DNA from 3 places in the Delftia sp. WSY_16 genome. Region 1 is predicted to be linked to each of the others. Evidence: predicted binding sites of a transcription regulator. Region 1 holds the regulator's gene; each other region holds the start of a gene.
The links. The regulator FNR, encoded in region 1, switches genes on or off when oxygen is low (the NO sensors DNR and NnrR bind a similar motif). The targets are predictions, from matches to a motif close to TTGATNNNNATCAA.
Positions count from the first base shown of each region.

Region 2: azu (azurin) is a predicted target of FNR. The motif match lies at 6,267-6,280, and genes of this name have one in related genera.
Region 3: dsrO (sulfate reduction electron transfer complex DsrMKJOP subunit DsrO) is a predicted target of FNR. The motif match lies at 1,201-1,214, and genes of this name have one in related genera.

Region 1 covers NZ_JBICKS010000005.1:95,202-102,562, reverse strand. The annotation lists gene ACF8O7_RS03575 (sulfite exporter TauE/SafE family protein) at 1-68, opposite strand, end outside; gene hemN (oxygen-independent coproporphyrinogen III oxidase) at 74-1,456, opposite strand; gene fnr (fumarate/nitrate reduction transcriptional regulator Fnr) at 1,618-2,337, shown strand; gene ACF8O7_RS03560 (hypothetical protein) at 2,419-2,706, opposite strand; gene ACF8O7_RS03555 (FixH family protein) at 2,888-3,202, opposite strand; gene ccoG (cytochrome c oxidase accessory protein CcoG) at 3,260-4,714, opposite strand; gene ccoP (cytochrome-c oxidase, cbb3-type subunit III) at 4,792-5,709, opposite strand; gene ACF8O7_RS03540 (cbb3-type cytochrome c oxidase subunit 3) at 5,737-5,874, opposite strand; gene ccoO (cytochrome-c oxidase, cbb3-type subunit II) at 5,886-6,518, opposite strand; gene ccoN (cytochrome-c oxidase, cbb3-type subunit I) at 6,538-7,361, opposite strand, start outside.
Region 2 covers NZ_JBICKS010000040.1:820,856-828,216, forward strand. The annotation lists gene ACF8O7_RS23430 (DUF4132 domain-containing protein) at 1-1,586, opposite strand, end outside; gene ACF8O7_RS23435 (DUF4132 domain-containing protein) at 1,663-4,605, opposite strand; gene ACF8O7_RS23440 (alanyl-tRNA editing protein) at 5,010-5,732, shown strand; gene ACF8O7_RS23445 (hypothetical protein) at 5,787-6,077, opposite strand; gene azu (azurin) at 6,404-6,862, shown strand; gene ACF8O7_RS23455 (hypothetical protein) at 7,033-7,361, opposite strand, start outside.
Region 3 covers NZ_JBICKS010000040.1:837,575-844,935, reverse strand. The annotation lists gene nrfD (NrfD/PsrC family molybdoenzyme membrane anchor subunit) at 1-223, opposite strand, end outside; gene dsrO (sulfate reduction electron transfer complex DsrMKJOP subunit DsrO) at 240-1,085, opposite strand; gene ACF8O7_RS23545 (hypothetical protein) at 1,420-1,884, shown strand; gene ACF8O7_RS23540 (hypothetical protein) at 1,869-2,270, opposite strand; gene dsbG (thiol:disulfide interchange protein DsbG) at 2,282-3,088, opposite strand; gene ACF8O7_RS23530 (TlpA disulfide reductase family protein) at 3,085-4,083, opposite strand; gene ACF8O7_RS23525 (hypothetical protein) at 4,244-4,426, opposite strand; gene ACF8O7_RS23520 (MFS transporter) at 4,606-5,835, opposite strand; gene ACF8O7_RS23515 (TetR/AcrR family transcriptional regulator) at 5,981-6,568, shown strand; gene ACF8O7_RS23510 (response regulator transcription factor) at 6,719-7,361, shown strand, end outside.

The DNA of each region.
Region 1 (7,361 bases):
ATGGCAAGGCAATGGGGCCCGCCGACGAGCCCCATGATCAAAGCGGTCCAGAGCAGCGACAACAGCATGGGGCCTAGATGATCCTCGAAAACCGCGCCCGGTTCTTGTCGGCCTGCAGATATCGGTCAAACAGCATGGCCACGCCACGCACGAAGTACCAGCCCATGGGCGTGACCTGGAATCCCTCGTCGCTGATCTGCACCAGCCCCTTGGCCTGCAGGTCCTGAAGCGCCGCCAGCTCGGGGGCGAAGTACTCGCGAAAGCCCAGCAGCCAGGCCTGCTCCATGGGCTCGAACAGCACGGCGCCCTGGCACATGATGGCCATGATGACGGCGCGCCGCACCAGATCATCGCGCGACAGTGCCAGGCCGCGCACCACGGGCAGGTGGCCGGCGTCGATGGCGTCGTAGTACTCCTCCAGCGTCTTGGCGTTCTGGCTGTAGCTGGCCCCCACCTTGCCGATGGCCGACACGCCCAGCGCAATCAGGTCGCAGTCGGGCTGGGTGCTGTAGCCCTGGAAGTTGCGATGCAGCCGGCCCTGGCGCTTGGCCACGGCCAGCGCGTCCTCGGGCAAGGCGAAGTGGTCCATGCCGACGTAGACATAGCCGCCGTCCATGAAGGCCGCGATGGAGCGCGAGAGCATGGCCAGCTTGTCGGCGCCCTGGGGCAGGTCCTCGGCCGCGATGCGCCGCTGCGGCTTGAAGCGCTCGGGCAGGTGGGCATAGGCATAGAGCGCGATGCGGTCGGGCCGCAGCGCATTGACCTGGGCCAGCGTGCGCTCGAAGGACTCGGGCGTCTGCTTGGGCAGGCCGTAGATCAGGTCCACGTTGATGGAGGCAAAGCCCAGCTGCCGTGCCGCTGCCACCAGCGCGAACACCTGCTCGGCCGGCTGCACGCGGTGCACGGCGATCTGCACCTGTTCGTCGAAGTCCTGCACGCCGAAGCTCAGGCGGTTGAAGCCCAGTTCCTTGAGCACGGCCAGGCGTTCGACGCTGACGGTGCGCGGATCGACCTCGATGGAGTATTCGCCGCCCGGCTCCAGCTTGAAATGCTCGCGCAGCAGGGCCATCAGCGTGCGCAGTTCATCGTCCGAGAAGAAGGTGGGCGTGCCGCCGCCCAGGTGCAGCTGGCTGACGGCCTGGCCCTTGCCGCAATGGGCCGTGTGCAAGGCCATCTCGCGCGCCAGGTAGTCCAGGTAGACGGCCGCGCGATCGTGGTGGCGCGTCACGATCTTGTTGCAGGCGCAGTAGTAGCACAGCGACTCGCAGAACGGCACATGCACATACAGCGACAAAGGCATGGCCCGCGCTGCGGTACTCGATTTGCGGTGCTCAAGTGCCAGGATATAGTCTTCAGCACCGAAAGCCTCCACGAAACGATCGGCCGTGGGGAACGAGGTGTATCGGGGCCCCGGTACGTCGAAGCGACGCAGCAGCTCTGGGGTGACAGCGGTCATGGGTTTTTTCCTCTAATGTCGTCCACTGTGCCGCAGCCCATTGGCCGCGTCCTTGACTCATATCAAGAGTTGTTCGCGGCAGTGCTGCGACAATTTGATCCAACTCATCGCCATCCACGAGGTCACCGCCGGCGCACTGCTGCGCCGCTGATGTTTACTCCATGAACCTTCAGACCATCAAAGCATCCTGTTCCAATTGCAACCTGCGCGAGCTGTGCATGCCCATGGGCCTGGATGCCGAGCAGATGCAGCGCATCGACGACATCGTGGCCACGCGCCGCAAGGTCAAGCGCGGCGGCCTGCTGTTTCGCAACGGTGAGTCCTTCACCTCGCTGTACGCCATCCGCACGGGCTTCTTCAAGACCTGCGTGGCCACCGAGGACGGGCGCGACCAGGTCACGGGCTTTCAGATGGCCGGCGAGATCATCGGCCTGGATGGCATCGTCAACGACCACCACACCTGCGATGCGGTCGCGCTGGAAGACGCCGAGGTCTGCGTCATGCCCTTCGACAAGCTGGAGGACCTGTCGCGCGAGGTCACGGCCCTGCAAAACCATGTGCACAAGGTCATGAGCCGCGAGATCGTGCGCGAGCATGGCGTGATGCTGCTGCTGGGCAGCATGCGTGCCGAGGAGCGCCTGGCCGCCTTCGTGCTCAACCTGGTGCAGCGCCTGCACGCCCGGGGCTTTTCCAAGTCGGAACTGGTGCTGCGCATGACGCGCGAGGAAATCGGCAGCTACCTTGGCCTGAAGCTGGAGACGGTGAGCCGCACCTTCTCGAAGTTTGCCGAAGAAAACATCATCGAGGTGCGCCAGCGCCATCTGCGCATCCTGGACACGGACGCGCTCAAGCGCATTGTCAACAGCCAGCAGTGCCAGTGAGGCCGCAAGGCCCCGCCCCCCGGCAATGAACAAGGCCCGCTGTCGCGGGCCTTGTTCATTGCCATTGCAGTGCACGCAGGTTCAATCGCGCCCCAGGCCCTGCATGGCCAGATTTGGGTCCGGCTCGGAGACCACGCCGTCGTTGAGATCGTGCGTGGAGCGTCCCAGCATGGTGGTCATGAGGCTGGACAGCATGGTCACGCCCCAGAAGGCGAAGAAGGCCAGCGTGTAGATTCCCTGCCGCGACCAGCCCAGGTCGCCGAGCCAGTGCAGCTCCAGCGGGTCCACGAAGGCGAATACCAGCATCTCCATCACGGCGGCGGCCAGAAAGGCCGGCCAGGCAATCCACATCCAGCGTTGGGCCAACATCAGCGATCTCCTTGAGCTGTCGAGGGGTGGCTTTCATTGTGCGCGCCGCCCGCGCACCGTGCCAAGCCCTGCGCACCCTGCACTGCCTGTAGGAAACCCTTGGCCCTCGCGCATGCTGGAGATGCCATCCACCATGCAAAAAGGCCGCGACTGCGGCCTTGTGCACGGCATTTTCCTGCCTTCAGCGGTCCGTGGGATGGTCCTGCGCGGGCGTGGCCGCGTGGTTGCGGCCGGTGACCGCGGGCGCCAGGCTCTTGGGCACTTCGCGCACGCCATCGGCACGCTCGTTGATGGTGATGCCATTGCGGTAATAGTCAGGATCGATCACGGGATCGGCGCCATTGATCGCAATGACGGCCGTGACCACGCCAGCCACCACGACGGCGGCCGGGCCGGCCACCACGAGCCAGACATGGGCGAACTTCCACCAGGGCTTGCCGGCGTCCGGATGCGAAGGGGCCGTGGCGGGCGCGGAGACTGCGGGACTGGAAGACATGGATAACCTCTTTCTTTCAAACAGCCGGCGCAGCCTGGGCGGTGCCGGCCAGACATATCACCGGGGCACCAGGAAGACGGCCTTTTCGGACGCGCGTCCCGCGCCTGAATGCACGGCATCGATATCGAAGAATACGGTGTGCGAGCCCGGCTCGGCGGAACCGTAGGGAATCTGCAGCCGCGCCGCAATGCCGCGCGTCTCGGCCGGGCCGACCTCGACCTCCTGCTCGGACGCCAGCTCCAGCCCGTCGAGGCCATGGGCGCTGATGCGGTAGCGCTGGGCCTGCTCGGTGGCATTCATGATCTGCAGGCGGTAGACATTTTCCAGCTTGCCGCCCGCGACGATGCGCGACAGCGACGCCCGGTCGCGTATCACGTCGACCTTGACCGACTGGCGCAGCGCCAGGCTCACGATCATGGCCATGCTCAGGCCGATCAGCACGGCCGAGTAGACCAGCACGCGCGGACGGAAGATGCGGCGCAGCACCTGGGCCCGCCGCCACAGGCCGGCCATGGCGTTCTGCGTGGTCAGCCGGATGAGGCCGCGCGGATACTCCATCTTGTCCATGATGGAATTGCAGGCGTCTATGCACAGACCGCAGCCTATGCATTCGTACTGCAGGCCGTTGCGGATGTCGATGCCCACGGGGCAGACCTGCACGCACATCTTGCAGTCGATACAGTCGCCCAGGCCCTGGGCCTTGTAGTCCACCTTCTTGGTGCGAGGCGCGCGCGGCTCGCCCCGGCCCGTGTCGTAGCTGACGATCATGGTGTCGCGGTCGAACATGGCGCTCTGAAAGCGCGCATAGGGGCACATGTACTTGCAGACCTGCTCGCGCATGTAGCCGGCGTTGCCATAGGTGGCGAAGCCGTAGAACAGCACCCAGAAGACCTGCCAGCTGCCCTGCAGCGCCAGCAGCTCGCCGCCCAGCTCGCGGATGGGCACGAAGTAGCCCACGAAGGTGAAGCCGGTCCACAGGGCAATGGCAATCCACAGCAACTGCTTGAGCGACTTCTTCCAGAGCTTTTCAAAGGTCCAGCCGTTCTTGTCCAGGCGCATGCGCGCGCTGCGGTCGCCCTCGACCTTGCGCTCCACCCACATGAAGATTTCGGTGTAGACCGTCTGCGGGCAGGAAAAGCCGCACCACAGGCGACCGGCCACGGCCGTGAACAGGAACAGCGCCAGCGCCGAGATGATCAGCAGGCCCGCCAGGTAGATGAAATCCTGCGGGTACAGCACCAGCCCGAACAGGTAAAAGCGCCGCGCACCCAGGTCGAACAGCACCATCTGGCGCTGCCCCCATTCCAGCCAGGGCAGGCCATAGAAAACCAGTTGGGTGAGAAACACCAGAGCCCATCGCCAGCGTGCGAAGACACCGCTGATGGAGCGCGGGTAGACCTTCTTCTCGGACTCGAACATCGACACCAGCTGGCCCGGGTCCGGGTCGGCAGGCGTGATCGGAATGACTTTGCGGGGAGGCTTCCCGGCATCATCCCCGTTCTCGGGCTTCATGGTGGGTTCCTTGGTTTTTTGGAATATCTGAAAACTCAAAAGGCAAAAAGGCGGCGCCGCAGCGCCGCCCCCTGTCCTTATTGACGGACTGCGCCGTCTTTGTGCGACATGCCCCAGACATAGGAGGCAAGCACCGCGATCTGCGCCTCGGTCAGCTTGTCCTTCTGGGCAGGCATCTCGTTGTGCTTGCCGTTGTTGATCATGGCCGTGATGGCGGCCTCGCCCCAGCCGTGCAGCCAGATGTCATCGGTCAGGTTGGGCGCGCCCAGGGCCTGGTTGCCCTTGCCGTCCATGCCATGGCAGGCGGCGCAGGCCGTGAACTTGGACTTGCCCAGCGAAGCCTTGAGCGAGTCGTGCGGGCTGCCCGACAGGCTCAGCACATAGTGCGAGAGGTTGCGCACATCGTCGGGCGTGCCGACGGCAGCGGCCATGGGCGGCATGATGCCGATGCGGCCCGCCGTGATGGTTTCCCTGATCTTGTCGGGCGTGCCGCCATGCAGCCAGTCGCCATCGGTCAGGTTGGGGAAGCTCTTGCCGCCGCGTGCATCCGAGCCGTGGCACTGCGCGCAGTTGTTCATGAACAGGCGCTCGCCGATGGCCATGGCCTGGGGGTCCTTGGCCATGTCTTCGGTGCTCATGCTCGTGAACTTGGCGTACAGCGGCTCCAGGTCCGCGCGGGCCTTGGCCATCTCGTTTTCATAGGCGCCCAGCTGCGTCCAGCCCAGCTTGCCCGCGAACGAGCCCAGGCCCGGATAGGCCGCCAGGTAGGCGAAGCCGAACACCGAGGTGATGATGAACAGCCACATCCACCACTTGGGCATGGGGTTGTTCAGCTCGCGCAGGTCCTCGTCCCAGACGTGGCCCGTGGTGTTGTCGGCCGAGGGGACCACCTTCTTGCGTGCGGTGAGATACAGCAGCAGCAGGCAGCCGATGATGCCGCCCAGCGTGATCGCCGTGACATAGATCGACCAGAAGTTGTTTACGAAATCGCTCATGGGAAGTTCTCGTTCTGGTGGAGGGACTCAGTCTTGCTCGAACGGCAGCTGGGCGGCCTCTTCGAAACGGGCCTGGTTGCGGCGGGCGAACGCCCACCACCAGATACCGATGAAGCAGGCCAGAGAGGCCAGCGTGGCCACGATGCGCATGGTGGTGATGTCCATGTCGCTCTCCTTTACTTGACCGAACGGCCCAGCACCTGCAGGTAGGCGATGACGGCGTCCATTTCCGTCTTGCCCTTGACCTGCTCGGCGGCGCCGCTGATTTCCTCGTCGCTGTAGGGCACGCCCACCTTGCGCAGCGCGCTCATGTGCTGGGCGACCACGGTGTCATCCACCTTGTTCTTCTCCAGCCAGGAGTAGGCAGGCATGTTGGACTCGGGCACCACGTCGCGCGGGTTGTTCAGGTGGATGCGGTGCCATTCGTCGCTGTACTTGCCGCCCACGCGGTGCAGGTCGGGACCCGTGCGCTTGGAACCCCACTGGAAGGGGTGGTCGTAGACGAACTCGCCAGCCACCGAGTAGTGGCCGTAGCGCATGGTCTCGGCGCGGAAGGGGCGGATCATCTGCGAGTGGCAGTTGTAGCAGCCCTCGCGCAGATAGACGTCGCGGCCCATCAGCTGCAGCGGCGTGTAGGGCTTGAGGCCCGCCACCGCTTCCGTGGTCGACTTCTGGAAGAACAGCGGAACGATTTCCACCAGGCCGCCGACGGCGACCACCAGCAGGGTCAGCACGATCAGCAGGAAATTGTTGGTTTCCACCTTCTCGTGGGAAAAGCTCTTGGGAGCGCTATGGTTGTGATCGGACATGAGTAATGCTCCTAGACGCTCAGGCGTGGGCCACGACGGCAGGCACGGCCACCTTCACGGAACGGCCGGAGATCGCGGTCTTCCAGGTGTTCCACAGCATGACCAGCATGCCGCCCAGGTACAGCAGGCCACCGGCCACGCGGATCACGTAGAACGGATAGCTGGCCTTGACGCTTTCGACGAAGGTGTAGGTCAGCGTGCCATCGGGATTGACGGCGCGCCACATCAGGCCCTGCATCACACCGGCGATCCACATCGCGGCGATGTACAGCACGATGCCGATGGTGGCCATCCAGAAGTGCAGCTCGATGGCGCCCACCGAGTGCATCTTGGTCTTGCCGAACAGGCGCGGGATCAGGTAGTACAGCGAGCCCATGGTGATCAGGCCCACCCATCCGAGGGCGCCCGAGTGAACGTGGCCCACGGTCCAGTCCGTGTAGTGCGACAGCGCGTTGACGGTCTTGATGGACATCATCGGACCCTCGAACGTGGACATGCCGTAGAACGACAGCGACACGATCAGGAAGCGCAGGATGGGATCGTCGCGCAGCTTGTGCCATGCGCCCGACAGCGTCATCACGCCGTTGATCATGCCGCCCCAGCTGGGAGCCAGCAGGATCAGCGAGAACACCATGCCCACGGACTGCGTCCAGTCGGGCAGCGCGGTGTAGTGCAGGTGGTGAGGACCCGCCCACATGTAGGTGAAGATCAGCGCCCAGAAGTGGACGATGGACAGGCGGTAGCTGTAGACCGGACGGCCAGCCTGCTTGGGAATGAAGTAATACATCATGCCCAGGAAGCCTGCGGTCAGGAAGAAGCCCACGGCGTTATGGCCGTACCACC
Region 2 (7,361 bases), on a different contig from region 1:
AGCGCCGGCTGGTCCAGCGCGGCAATGGCGGGCGACAGGCGCTGCAGGCTGGCGGCCTGGGCTTCAAGCTCTGCCAGGGAGCCGGCATCGCTGCCCGCAGGCACGGCCTCGCCGCCAGGTGACCCGGCTGCGTCCGCAACCGGGGCTGCGGCACCCAGATCCTTCAGTCGCGCCTGCACCGGGCCTTGCTCGGCCACGTCCAGCAATCCACCGGACAGCAGTGCCGACAGCAGGCTGCCAGACGCCGGATCAGGATGGGCCAACAGCACATCGCGGTAGGCCAGCACCAGGTTCTTGTTGGGCTTGGCCAGCCAGCCGGCGGCCTGGGGCGCATCCACGGGCAAGGCAGACAGCGCCTGTGCCAGCGCCGCACGCAAACCCTTGGAGGCACTGCCGGAGGCGGCCTTGCCCAGTTGCGGCAGCAGCCGCTGCAGCGTGTCCACGCGCAGCGCGGGCAGCAGGTGCGTGAGCGGGCTGGCGGCCAGCCGGGCCAGGTCGCCAGGGCGATCGGCCAGCAAGGTTTCGGCCACCGGGGCGTAGCCGGCGCGGTCGGATTCGTGCTTGCAGCCGTCTGCGCAGGCCGGCAATAGCAGCGGCAGCAGGGCCGGCCACCGGGCTTCCCACAGCCGCTGCGCCACGGCGGGATTGATCGCCAGGTGGCCCAGTTGCTTGAACCAGGCGGCCAGGGGCGCAGCGTCGGTCTGCAGCATGCGCTCCACCAGGGCACGGTCATGCGGCCAGTCATCGTCCGAGGCAAAGCACAAGGCCTTGAACAGGTCCTGGGCCAGCAGGTCGCGGCGCGCGGCATCGGCCGTCTCCCAGCGCGATGCGATCAGCACGGGCTCGGGCAGGCGCAGCTGGTCAAGCACGGCGGGGAATTGCGCAAAAAAATCCCGCCACAGCGCCCAGCGCTGCGCTGCAGGCCGCGTGCGCTGCAGCGGCAGCTGGCGTTGGACGATGTCGCGGCTGAGCTGGCCGCCGCCGTCCTCGATGGCCATGGCCAGCAGTTCGGGCTCGGGCAGCTGGTGCAGCAGGTGCTGCCACTGGCAGTAGTACTGCGCGCCGGGCGCAATGCCGGCCTTTGCGCTCAGTTCCCGCGCCCAGCGCAGCAGGCCGGTGATATCGGCACTGGACATGCCTTCATGGCCCAGCACGCCAAACACCTGCCTGAGCACGAGGTCGTAGCCATCGCGCAGTCTCCAGGGCTGGTGGGTGCGGCTGCCCCAGTCATCCAGCCAGGCGCGGGCCAGTGCCGTCAGCTCTGCGGTCAGCTCGGCACTGCGCCGGGGCACGCCCGGGTTGCCCCCATAGAACTGTCCCAGCGGAAGGCTGATGCGCGCCAGCGCCAGCCACAGCGCGTGGTCACGCTGCCAGGGCGCATGCTCGCCGGGCAGCTGGCGCAACCGCTCCTGGCACAGGCTGCTGCTGTCGCGCAGGAAGTCCGCCACCTCGGCATCGCGCCCCTGGGCCAGGCGCTTTGCCAGTTCGGCGGCAAAGGCCGGCATGCCCTCGCGCCCGGCCGGCGCGGCCGTGTGCAGTTCGTACAAAGCCTGCAGGGGAAGCGCTGCTGTCTCGTTGTTGCTCATGGTCTGTGGAGTCTTCGGTGATGGGCGATCGGCCGGCCAACGTTTCAAGGGAGCAAAGGTTCACAAAGACAAGGGCTCAGGCAGCCGCCTTGGCCGCCAGGGCCAGCCACTGGCCTTGCAGCGTGGCCAGCAGCGGCTTGGGCAGCCGCGCCGGGTCGGCGCTGGCCCCGTAACCCTTGCTCAGGTCGTGCACGCGCAGGCCTTCCACGGCCACGGGCAGGCCCAGGTCCAGGTAGGGCGGGAAATAGCCGTGCGACAGCTCCAGGCTCAGCTCCAGCGCGGGCAGGCGCCACACATGCTCGTTGATGCTGGGGCCATCGCCCACGGGGCCGGGCCGGTAGCCGAACTTCTTGAGCATGGCGCCGAGCTGCTCCTGCGCCAGCGTGATCGGCGCGGGCGGCAGCAGCATGCCGTTCCTGAACTGGCTTGGCGCGGGCTGCTCGGCGCAGGCGCCCAGCTGGTCGACCAGGGGCTCCAGCTCATAGTCGGCCATGTAGGCCTGCCAGGCCTCGCGCTCGCCGGGCTGGGCCGTAGCCGGGTGCCAGAGGCTGATGCTGCAGCCAGCGGGCAGGGCCACGGTTTCATCCTCCACATCGACCAGCGAGAAATCCTCGGCCAGGCGGAAGCTGGTGCGCGCCAGGCCCGGCGCATCCTCTGCGCGCCAGATCAGGCTGCGCCCCACGATGCGCAGCAGCGGGTGGGCCACGAACAGCCGCTGCCAGCGATCCAATGGCCAGCGCTTGCCGCTGACCAGGGCCGCCAGCATGCGCGGCGCCTGCTGCTTGACCACGGTCTTGAGGCTGGTGGCCAGGGTCTTGAGCTGCGCGGTGGCCGCCTCCCATTCGGGCTTGAGCGCCTCGTCCTTGACCGCAGGAATGGTCTTGCTGGCCTTGTTTTTGTCGTTGATGACGCGCAGGCTCAGATCGCCCTGCAGCTCCACGCGGTAGCTGTGCGGCCCGACCGTGACCGTCAGGCCCTGGCCCAGGCCGAAGTCGGGGGTCAGCTCGTCGAAGAGCTCGGGCACGCTCATCTTGCGGCGGGCAGCGGCAGCGCGCAGGGCGCTGCGCGCCGTGCGCTGCACCTGGTCCTTGAGCGAGCGCGATTCGGAGATCTCCTGCACGCGCAGCAGAGCGTAGAGGCTGTCCACCTCGCCCAGATGCTCGACAGCGGCGGCCGCGCGCTGCAGGCGCGGGCGGTTCCAGGCCTGGACGGCGGCCACCAGCGCATCGACCACGCGGTCATCGGCATGGCCGGGCAGCAGCCTGAGCGCCCAGCGCTGCTTGGGTTCGCCCTCGGAAGCAATCCATTGCTGCACCAGGGCCAGCGCCAGGCGGGCACGGTTGTCGGCCGGAATGCGCGCCAGCAGCTCGTGGGCCAGCGGCGGCAGGCCGCCTTCGGCAATGGCGGATACGTGCAGCAGCACGCGGGCCGCGTGCTCGGACAGCGGCGCGCACAGCGCCAGCAGCTCGGGCGTGTCGAAGGGCTTGATGGCCGCGCTCAGGCGCTTGATGGAGGCGATCTGGGCTTCCAGGTCCACGCCGCCAGCGGCAGACGCTGGCGATGCGGCATCCGCCTGGCTTTCTTCCGATGCCGAGGCGCCCTGCCCGGTCAGGCCCAATTGGTTCAGCCGCTGCTGCACGCTGCTGGCCGAGGCCGCATCCAGCTTGCCGCCGGCCAGCAACTGCGCCAGCAAGGGACCGACGGCGGGGTCGGGGTGGGCCAGCAGCACGTCGCGGCAGGTCAACAGCAGGTTCTTGGGCGGCTTGTTCAGCCAGCCGGCATCCACCAAGCTGGCCAGCGGAATATGGGCGGCCAGGCCGGCCATGGCGGCGCGCAGGCCCTTGGCGCTGCTGCCTGCGATGAGCGGGGTCAGGGTGGGCAGCGTGGCCTTCAGGCTGGCGGTGTCGAACGCGGGCAGCACATTGACCAGGTCCTTGACAGGCACCTCGGCCAGATCGGCCGGGCGGCGGGTCACCAGTTCGCGGATCGCGCTGCGGTAGCGGCGCAGCTCGTCCTCGCGGTCGCAGTGCTGGGCAATGGCCGGCAGCAGCAGGGGCAGCAAGGCGGCATCGTCCTGCTTCATGACATGCATGGCCAGCGCCAGGCTGATCCGATAGCCGCCGTTCTCACGCAGCTGCCTGGCAAAGGGCGCGGGATCCTCGGCCACCAGGCGGTCCAGCAGCTGCAGCGCACGGGTACGCTCCCCGCCCTGGGCATGGCCCAATTGGCCCATCAGGGTGCCCGCCAGTTCCTCACGCCGTGGGGCATCTGCGCTGGCCCAGCGCTGCTCTATCAGGTCCGGATCGCCTATGTAGGTCTGGTCATACAGCTCGGGATGCGCGGCAAAGAAGCCCATCCAGGACTTCCAGCCCTGCCCCTTGGGCTGCTTGGGTTGGCGCTCTTCGCGGTAGTGCACTATCACGTCGGCGAACAGCTTGCCGCCCACGGCGGCGTAGCGCTGCAGGTCGGCATCGTTCAGCTGGGCGATCAGCCGCTTCCAGGGCGCGTGGTACTCGGTGTCGGGCTTGTACTCACCTTCCTTGCGCAGCGCCAGCGTCCAGTCCAGCGTGGCCGTCACTTCCTCGTAGGGCATGCCTGGATAGCAGAGCCAGGGCACCAGGTTGCCCAGCACCATGCCTATGCCTTTGAAGACCGGCAGATCCGCGCTGCGGGCATGGGCCAGCCATTGCTCGGCCATCACGCGCACTTCGGCGGCCACCTTGGCATTGGTCAGCTTCTCGCTGAGCCCTGCCGGCGCATGGCCGCGCGGCACCGTGAGCCGTGCCAGGGCCAGCCAGCGCTCACCGTCATGTGTCCAGGGCGATTCGCTGCTGTTCAGGCGCCCCAGCATGTAAAGGCAGCGCTCCTCGCAATCACGCAGGAAAACCTGCACCTCATCGGCCCGCCCGTCATGAAGCCGGGCATCAAGTTCGGCGGCAAAGGCCTCTTCGCTGAGGCCTTCGTCCAGCCGGTCATAGAGATCGCTCAGGGAAGCTGCGTGAAGATCGGTAGTGCTCATAAAGATGAGGAGATGAACAATGTGGACAGCCGCAAACCGGGGCCTGCCGGGATGGAGACGGGGGTGGAGCCTGCACGGGATGGACGCAAAGGTTCTTGATCCATTCGGACAGTTCCTCGGAAAACTCACAGATTCATGCCCTGCGTATGTCGTCAGCTTCGGAAAAATCTGTAGCGCCGTCGGCAAGGAATGCGCCATTGTTCAGCGGCACGCGCGCGGCGCGGGCGCCGATCTTGTCAGGTCGCGGACCCGGGCACTTGACAGGCTGTCAAGCAGCCGACTGCCACCGCTGCGGGCAATGGACTGTACTGGGGACTTTTCGCCCAGGCGTACTGCCCGGCCCCGCCATGCCGCCGATACCATGGACCGCGACATGACCCCGGAGACACCCCATGCCCATGCCCATGCCCATGCCCCTGTCCCAGACGCACAAGCTCTTTGACGACGACGCCTACCTGGACCGCTGCGAAGCCACCGTGATCGCGGTCAGCCCCGAAGGCATCGAGCTGGATGCCACGGTCTGCTATGCCCGCAGCGGCGGCCAGGCCGGAGACACCGGCACGCTGATCCTGGCCGACGGACGCAGCCTGGCGGTCATCGACACCGTCTATGCCGATGACCGCCAGCGCATCCTGCATGTGCTGCAGACCGATGCGCCGCCCCAGGTCGGTGAGCGCGTGCAGGTAGCCATCGACTGGGACAGGCGCCACCGTCTGATGCGCCTGCACACCTGCCTGCACCTGCTGGGCGTGCTGGTGCCCGTGCCCGTGACGGGCTGCAGCATCTCGCCGGACTCGGCACGCCTGGATTTCGACCTGCCTGAATCCACGCTGGACAAGGCCGATCTGACGGAGCGCCTGAACGCCCTGATCGCCGACAGCCATGCCGTGAACGTGGACCGCATCACGCCCGAGCAATTGGCCGCCCAGCCCGACCTGGTACGCACCGCAGGCGCGGCGCCCCCGGGCGGCACGGCGACGATCCGCATCATCGACATCCCCGGCCTGGACCGCCAGCCCTGCGGCGGCACGCATGTGCGCAGCACGGCCGAGATCGGCACGGTGGCCGTCACCAAGATCGAGAAGAAAAGCCGCACCAACCGGCGCGTGGTCGTGCAGTTCGCCTGAGGCCTGCCAGACCTGCCTGGCCTGCCGGACCTGCCTTGGCTGCCGCCCCGTGCCTCAGGACATCCAGGACCTGGGCGCCGAGGGGCCACCCGGCTCACGGGACCCCTCGCCGCCCGGAGCCACCCCTTCGGGCTGGCTGCCGGACTTTCGCATCAGCTGCAGGATCTGATCGAGCTTGTCCTGCTCGACGGCGATCGAGTGCAACCTGAACAGCACGTACGGAATGAGGACGCTGGCACAGGCCATGCCCGCCAGCGCCGTCTGTTGCTGGGAGCTGTCGACGAAGAACGCCGTCAGCAGAAAGATGGCGCCAATGACAGCACCTATGAAAACTATCACTCTCATAAACCCCCTCTATGCTCCGCAATCGTACCCAAATGTGACTGAGGTGAGTAGAGGCATGCGAGCTGTGGGGTTGCCCGTCGCCAAAAGACGACGGACGGCAAGTGATTCCCGGCGACAGCCACCGCGCATACCCTGCCGGCGTGACGCCATACCGCATGCTTGGAGCGCAGGTCTTCGAACTGTTTTGACTTGATTCAAATCAACCCGCCCTCCCCCATCCTGTCTATGCTGGAGGCAGCCATACAAAGCATCCATGGCGACAGACCGCCTGCCGGTCCATGGCCACCGGATGCCAGCCACCTCACCCGCTTTTCAAGGAGAAAACAATGGCAATGCAATGGAAACCCGTCCTCTTGGCCCTCGCAATGACTGCCGTCGCCGCACCTGTGCTGGCCGCCGACTGCGCCGTCGAGATCGAAGGCAATGACGCCATGCAGTTCAACAAGCCCACCATCAGCGTGCCCGCCAGCTGCAAGCAGTTCACGGTCAAGCTCAAGCACGTGGGCAAGCTGCCCAAGACGGCCATGGGCCACAACTGGGTACTGAGCAAGACGGCCGACCTGCAGCCCGTGGCCAATGACGGCATCGCCGCCGGCGCCGCCAAGGACTTCGTGAAGGACAAGGACGCCCGCGTGATCGCCCACACCAAGGTGATCGGCGGCGGCGAGACCGACTCCGTGGCCTTCTCCACCGCCGCCCTGAAGGCGGGCGAGGCCTACAGCTACTTTTGCTCCTTCCCCGGCCATTCCGCGCTGATGAAGGGCACGCTGACGCTGGCCAAGTAAGCCGGCGATCTGCCTTGGCCCGGGACCTTGCGCCCCGCGCCCTACCCGGCGGCACTTCGGTGCCGCTTGTCGTTTCCGCCCCTCACATTTGCGGGACCGGGCAAGCCACGCTTGCCTGGCCTGCCGGTCCCTGCCGATGCATGCCGATCCGTGCCGTTGTGCGCTGTCTCTCAGTGCCGGCTGGCGGTCCTGCCGTGCGGGCGGCCCTGCATTTCCATGCAACCCTTTTGCATCAGGCGCAGCAGCAGCTGGGTCCAGCTGGCGTCGGCCCATTTGGTGCTTTCCAGCACCAGGGACCGTGCCGACTGCAGGCCGTCGCCGGGCTGCAACTCCACGCGGAAACTGCCGCGTTCACGCTGGGCCGTGACGGCCACCACGCTGCCCAGCAGGGCGATGTCATGCGAAGGCCTGGGGCCCTGCGGGCCGTCCAGGTCCACGCGCAGCACGCAGCCGGGGCGAAGTTCGTAGGTCCAGCGGTGGTCGGCATGGCCGGCCGCGC
Region 3 (7,361 bases), on a different contig from region 1:
GCAGGTCGGCCAGCAGCGACACGGGCGCGGCGATGGCGCTGACGGCCAGCACCAGCACGGCGGCCGGCAGCAGGCGCGCCATGGCGCTGGCGCGCGGCGCCCAGGTGCAGGCGGCGGCCAGCAGGGCGGCGCCCGTGGCAATGCCGGCCAGGAAGAAGTACTGCACGGCCCAGGGCAGCCAGGCCGATTCGTAGGCGGGGGTCAGGAGTTCGACGATGTGCATGGGGTGCTCCTTGCGTTCAGTGGGAAGTGACCAGCCGCACGCTGGCCTGCCCGTCCACGCCGTCGACGAAGGCGTCGGGCAATCCCAGGTAGTACACATGCGGGTCCGTGCCCATGGCGGGCTTGAGCACCTTGAGGTCCTTGGCGTGCTCGCGCATGCGCTGGCGGATCTCGCTGCCCTCGTCGTTGAGGTCGCCGATCACGCGGGCGCCGCCCACGCAGCTTTCCACGCAGGCCGGCAGCAGGCCGGCTTCCAGGCGGTGCTCGCAGAAGGTGCACTTGTCGGCGGTCTGCGTCTCGTGGTTGATGAAGCGCGCGTCATAGGGGCAAGCCTGCACGCAGTAGCCGCAGCCCACGCAGCGCTCGTTGTCCACCAGCACGATGCCGTCGCTGCGCTGGAAGGTGGCCTGCACCGGGCAGACCGGCACGCAGGGCGGGTTGTCGCAGTGGTTGCACAGGCGCGGCAGGTTGAGCATGGCCGGCGGCAGGTCCTCGTTGCCCGCGTGCTGCACCTCGTACTGCAGCACCGTGGTGCGGAACTGGCCCAGCGGCGGCAGGTTCTCCATGGAGCAGCTCACCGTGCAGGCCTGGCAGCCTATGCAGCGGCGCAGGTCCACCAGCATGCCGTAGCGCCTGCCGGCCTCGCCGGGACGGCGCGGCGGCTGGAAACCCGGGGTGCCGGGCGCGGCCGCCGCCACGGGCAGGGCCACGGCCGCCATGGCAGCGGCCAGCAGGTCCTGCAGGAAGCCGCGCTTGCCGGCGGCGGGCTGCGCATGGGAGAGGGTAGGGGCGGGGATGTCCTGGGTGGAGGGCTTGCAGCTGCAGTCGTTGCAGCCGCTGCCGGCGCGGGATGTTTTTGGCATGGCCTGTCTTTCATCGTCCTGCGGCCACGGGAGGGTGGTCGCTCAAACTCAATAAAGCATTAAAAATATGCTTTTTATATTGAATTTAATATATGAAATTCAGGGCCTTGGCGGCTTGATATGAGTCAAGCAATGGGCTTGCAAAGCGCCACCAACTGCCTGCCATGGACAGGCGCCCAAGGCACTCCATAGCGTGTGGCGCAGGGATTAAGACGGGGTTAACAGGGTGACTGCATTCCTCGGGAATGCGGGGCGCGTATCGGAAATCACCCTCTTGTTTCCGTGCGCGGCCCCGGTCTACGCTGCTTGTGTCGCCACTGCCAAGGAGTTCTCCATGAACCATGCCCTGAACAGCCTTGCTTCGGAACTGGACCTTGCCGCCGAAGCCGGCGAGCACCTGAGGCTGCAATTCACACAGGCCTGCGTGGACCGCATCGCGCACCTGCTAGAAGACCCGGACGTCATCCGCTGCGCACAAGGCCTTCGCCGCTACCTGGACGGCCAGATCGACAGGCAGGAGCTGGACCGCCTGGCCCGCGAGGCCGCCAGCCTGGCCAACCACCACCAGGGATCACGCTCCCTCGACGGCTGCGGCCATGCCGCCGTGTCCGCCACCTATGCCACGGCCCACGGCCTGGCGGGCCGGGCGCTGCAGGCGGCCGACTATGCGGCCTATGCCATGGTCTATGGCGAGGGCGGCCACGGCGCCGTCACGGACCGCGAGTCCTTCGAGCCTGAATACCAATGGCAGGCGCGCTGCCTGGCCTCGCTGGCGCAGGCCGCTCAGCAGCGCACGTAGCACCAGGCCGACTGCTGCAGCAGGGCCAGTGACTCGATGCCGCCCTGCGGCAGCACGCGCATGCCGGCAGGCGCCTCGCGGCCCAGCTTCCTGAGCGTGTTCGGGCAGACCAACGCATGGGCCAGGGCCTTTGCATCCAGATGCTGCGGCGTGCCCGGCGCTGCGTCCAGCAGCGCCTCGACGGCCGGGCCGTTGATGACGATGCGGACTTCGGCACCGGGCCGGTCCTGGCGCAGGTTGGCCAGATTGCTGCGTGCACGGGCCAGGGCGCCGGGTGTGGGCGCATGCAGCACGATGCGCAGCGGCGGCGCATCCGGCCGGACGGGGAACAGGTCGCTCCAGTCGCTGGAGGAGGTGGAAGCGGCGGGACAACGGCTTGTGCTCATGGTCGTCCTCGTCATTTCCTGCCACGCGGCCCCATGACCTCTTCCAGCAGGCCCGGCGGCAGGCCGGTGCGTACCTGCACCAGCCCCTTGTCATCCTTCCAGACCAGGGCCGGCGTGGCACGCAGGCCCCAGGTGGACATCAGCGAGGCATGGCTGGCCAGCACCTGCCGCGTGGCCTGCGGCACCGGGGCCAGCGGCGTGGCGCCCGCGCCTTCTGCGCTGGCGCGGCCGGCCTTGGCATAGGCACGTGCGTGCTCGGCCAGGGCCTGCTCTGGCTGGCGCGCGGTCAGCAAGGCGGCGGCCTTGCCCTCGCTGCTGGGCTTGAGGATGCCCACCAGAATGTGGCGCAACTGCACCTGGCCACTCTCCACCCAGGGCCGGGCATCGTTCCACAGCTGGTTGCAATAGGGGCAGTTGGGGTCGGTGAACACATAGACCGTGCGCGGCGCGTCGGCGCGGCCATCCGGTATGGACTGGGCGCGCTGCACATCGCTCCACAGTTGCTCGCCCATGGGCTTTTGCACGGCGGCCTGCAGGGCCTGGGCGTTCACGTCGCGGCCCTGGGCATCGATCACCGTGCCCAGCACCCAGTGCTTGCCGTCAGGCATGCGGTAGATGGGCACGGGCTGGCGGTCGCGGTAGGCGGCCCAGGCCTTGAGTCCGCCCACGGCCGGCAGCGGTCCCACCAGGGTCAGTCCCTGCTGGGCCAGGAAATCCTCCGATGGCAGCTCGGACGCCGCAGCCGGCAGGGCCAAGGCTGCCGACAGTGCCAGGGCTCCTGCCAGTGCAGGCAGGGGGAACAGGGGGGAAGCGCTCATGAACATTCCTTCAGATGCTGGGCCAGGCTGGCGCGCGACAGCTCGCCCATGCGCATGCCGCACAGCCGGCCGTCGGCGCCATAGAAATAGGTGGAAGGCAGGCCCCGCTGGCGCCAGTGCCGGCCGGCCTGCTGCTGCGGGTCGAACAGCACCTGGGCCAGCGGCAGCGGGGCCGTCGCCTGCTCGCGCCGCAAATAGCCCATCACGGCCTCTGCCGTCTCGCCCTGGTTGATCCAGATGAAACGCACATCGGGCCGCTGCTGCTGGGCCTGGGCCAGCACCGGCATCTCGCGCCGGCAGGGCGGGCACCAGGTGGCCCAGAGGTTGATTACCATGGGCTTGCCATCGGCCTGCTGCAACTGCTGCAGCGAGACCGGCTGCGCCTGTCCGTTGACCAGGGTGAAGGCCGGCAGGGCCGGTGCATCTGCGGAGGGCCGCGCCTGCAGCAGGCTGCCCAGCACCAGCAGGGCCGCCCCCGCGCCCAGCGCCAGCCCTGTGGCGCGGCGCAGCACCGGGGAGCGGCGGCTGCGCCACAGCATGTACAGCAGCGCGGCCAGCAGGCCGGCCCACAGGTTCCATCCCCCGTCGCGGATATCGATGATGCGGCCTGCGAAGGCCGGCATCCCGCTCCAATCCCAGGGGGCCGGCGCGTACTCTGTCCACCACTGCGCGACATAGGCCAGGCGCGCCGCCAGCAGGCCGGCCAGGGTGCTTTGCCACAGCAGCGCATCCACGGCCTGGCCCGTGCGCCTTTCATTCCTGCGCGCCAGCCGCTGCGCCAGCAGCCAGGCCAGCATGGCCACCACCACGCCCATCGGCAGGACCAGCGGCCCCAGCGCCAGGCTGGCGGGCAGGTGCAGCCAGGCGCCCAGCGCCGATAGCGCTGACGGCCCGCCAGGCTCTGCTGCTCCGGCAAGAACAGGCGAAGGCGCCAGCAGCAGGCCGGCAAGCAAGGGCAGGAATGACGAAAGAAGAGGGGATGACCGGAGATGCATGGAAGGGAGTTTCAGCCATGCGGGCTGACAGGCCGTGGATGCTGGCAGCGGGGAATTAACGGGGGGTTAACGGCCTGATGGCCTCACGGCCTCACCTGGCTTGCCGGGCGGCAGCGCCACCTCTTGCGCTCGCAAGAAAATCCACCTCATGGATCGAGTGTCAGAACTTATTCCAGAGTGCTGCAAATGCACCGAAAGAAATGGCAATGAAGAGGGATGCCTTGAAAACCAGCTTGTTTTTCGATGAAGTCGATGGCTTCACTATCTCGTATTTGGAAACGAGCATGACGACGACAAGGGTCAGCACGCACACGACGATAAGCCGTGTCTGAAGTTCGTTCATTGCATATCCTTCCATCAAGCGGAATACGGGGTCGCGAGCGATGCGAATCCGTGAGGGCAAGGCCTGGATTGTGCATTGGTAATTGCGTGAATTTCCGCTGTGGAAGACAAGGAGAATTCCGAAATATTTCAGGATATTTCCTAGGTGGCATAGGACTTGTCCTGAAGTTCCTGCGGAATTCAGACTTGGTGATTCTTTGCCTGTTGATGGCCCCAATCCGCTTTGCTTCCAGTCCCAGCCAATCCCATGGCCGCAGACAGCAGCAAGGCCGCAGCGGCAAATCCGCCTGACAGCCAGAGCGTGGCGTGCAGCCCCCAGCCATCGACCAGTTGGCCGCCCGCCCATGAGCCCAGCGCAATACCGATGTTGAAGACGCCAACGTACAGCGCCGTGGCAATTTCCACGGCGCGTGGCGCAGCCTGCATCATCCAGGTCATCAGGCCCACCGATACGCCGCCGTAGGCCAGGCCCCAGACCAGCAGCACGGCGCCACCACCGGTTGGCGAGTCGCCCACGGACAGGAACAGCACAGGTGCCAGCAGCAGGCCCAGGGCGATCGCCGCCAGACTCGGCACCGTGCGGTGCGCCGCGATGATGCCCGCCAGGAAGTTGCCCGCAATGCCCGCGATGCCGTAAGCCAGCAGCAGCGCGCTCATCCATTGCGCATCGAACCCCGACACCGTCAGCAGCAGCGGGCGCACGAAGGTGAAGGCCATGAAATGCCCGGCCACCAGCAGCAGCGTCAGTGCCAGCCCGGCCTGCAGCCTGCGGTTGGCCAGCTGATGACTGAATTGGCGCAGGCTGGCCGAGCCTGTGGCAGGCAGGGCGGGGAGAACGGCCATGTGCAGCGCCAGCACCAGTGCGCTGAAGCCTGCCATGCCACCGAATGCCCAGCGCCATCCCGCGAAATCGCCGATCAGCGCGCCCAGCGGCACGCCCAGCACCGAGGCCGCCGCCACGCCGCCAAAGATGATGGAGGTTGCCAGGCCCATCGACGCCTGGGGTACCAGCCGTGCCGCCAGCCCGCCCGCGATTGCCCAGATGCCGCCCATGCAAAAGCCCACCAGGACGCGCGCGGCCAGCAGCCAGATCAGCGACGGCGCCAGCGCCGAGGCCAGGTTGGCCAGCACGAGCAGGGCCAGCAGTCCGCACAGGATGCGGCGCCGGTCCATGCCGCCCGCCGCCATCACCACCAGCGGCGCGAACAGCGCGGCCAGCAGCGCCGGCAGCGAGATCATCAGGCCGGCCCTGCCCATGGAGGTGCCCAGGCTGCCAGCAATGGATGTGAGCAGGCCGACCGGCAGCATTTCCGTGGTCACCACGGAAAAGGTGGCCAGGCCCACGGCGGACACGGCCAGCCACGGGCGGCGCGCGGCGGGTTCGGGCCGCGTGGAGGAAGACGAATTCATGGTCCAGATCCCTTCAAACAGGTGGGGGGGTGTTGCACCGCCGTCGCGGGACAGAGAAAATACATACGCTGCGTATGAATAGAATCCTATATACATACGCATCGTATGTAAATAATCATGCACGCCGTATGTAAGGAGATTGGCCATGGTCCGCCGCACCCGCGCCGAGATGGAAGAAACCCGCGCCACGCTGTTGGCCACGGCCCGCAAGGCCTTTGGAGAGCAGGGCTACGCCGATGCCTCCATGGACGATCTCACCGCGCAGGTGGGCCTGACGCGGGGCGCGCTGTACCACCATTTCGGCGACAAGCAGGGCCTGTTGGCGGCCGTGGTCGAGCAGATCGATGCCGAGGTGGATGAACGCCTGAAGGCCATCACCGCCCATGCCCGGGATCCCTGGCAGGGCTTTCGCAGTCGCTGCCGGGCCTACCTGGAAATGGCGCTGGAGCCTGAAATCCAGCGCATCGTGCTGCGCGATGCGCGCGCGGCTTTGGGCGGAGCGCTGCCGCAATCGCAGCGCCACTGCATTGCGTCCATGCAGGCACTGATTGCGGACCTCATGGCGCAGGGCATCGTGGCCCGGGCCGATCCGCAGGCGCTGGCATCGCTGATCTACGGCAGCCTGGCCGAAGCGGCTTTCTGGATTGCCGAGGGCGAGGACGCCGACCTGCGGCTGGAGCGCGGCGCGGCGGCGCTGGACCTGCTGCTGGGCGGGCTGCTGGCCCGGCCCTGAGCGGGCCGCCTGGCCGCATTCTTGTGCACCCGCCTGCGAAATTCGGCGCACCGCCGCGCCAGCGCGGCAAATCTGCGATGCTCAGTCGCTTTTCGTTCCCGACTTGGATACAGACGGCGGGGCCTGGCGCCAGGCCCTGCGGACAACAACATGCATGTTCTCTTGGTGGAAGACAACGCGCTGGTGGCCAGCGGCGTGCGGGCCGGCCTGCAACTGCAGGGCTTTGGCGTGGATACCGTGGCCTCGGCCGGGCAGGCGGATGCTGCCATCCGTTCCTCGCATTTCGATGCCTGCGTGCTGGACCTGGGCCTGCCGGACGAGGATGGCCTCTCGCTGCTGGCGCGCTGGCGCGGCCAGGGCCTGCAGGTGCCCGTGCTGGTGCTGACGGCGCGCGATGCCGTGTCACAGCGCATCGAGGGCCTGCAGACCGGCGCCGACGATTACCTGGTCAAGCCCTTTGACCTGCACGAACTGGCGGCGCGCCTGCATGCGCTGCTGCGCCGCGCGGCCGGCCGCAGCGTGGACTGGATCGAGCTGGGCGAGGTGCGCATCAACCCCGCTGCCGGCCATATCCAGCGCCAGGGCCGCACCGTGGAGCTGTCGCGCCGCGAGTGGTCGCTGCTGCGCGCGCTGCTGCAGTCGCCGGGCCGCATCCTGAGTACCGAGCAACTGCGCGACAGCCTCTACGGCTACAGCCAGGACGTGGAGAGCAATGCCGTCAACGTGCATGTGCACCACCTGCGCCGCAAGCTGGGCCATGAACTGGTGGAGACGGTGCGCGGCGAGGGCTACC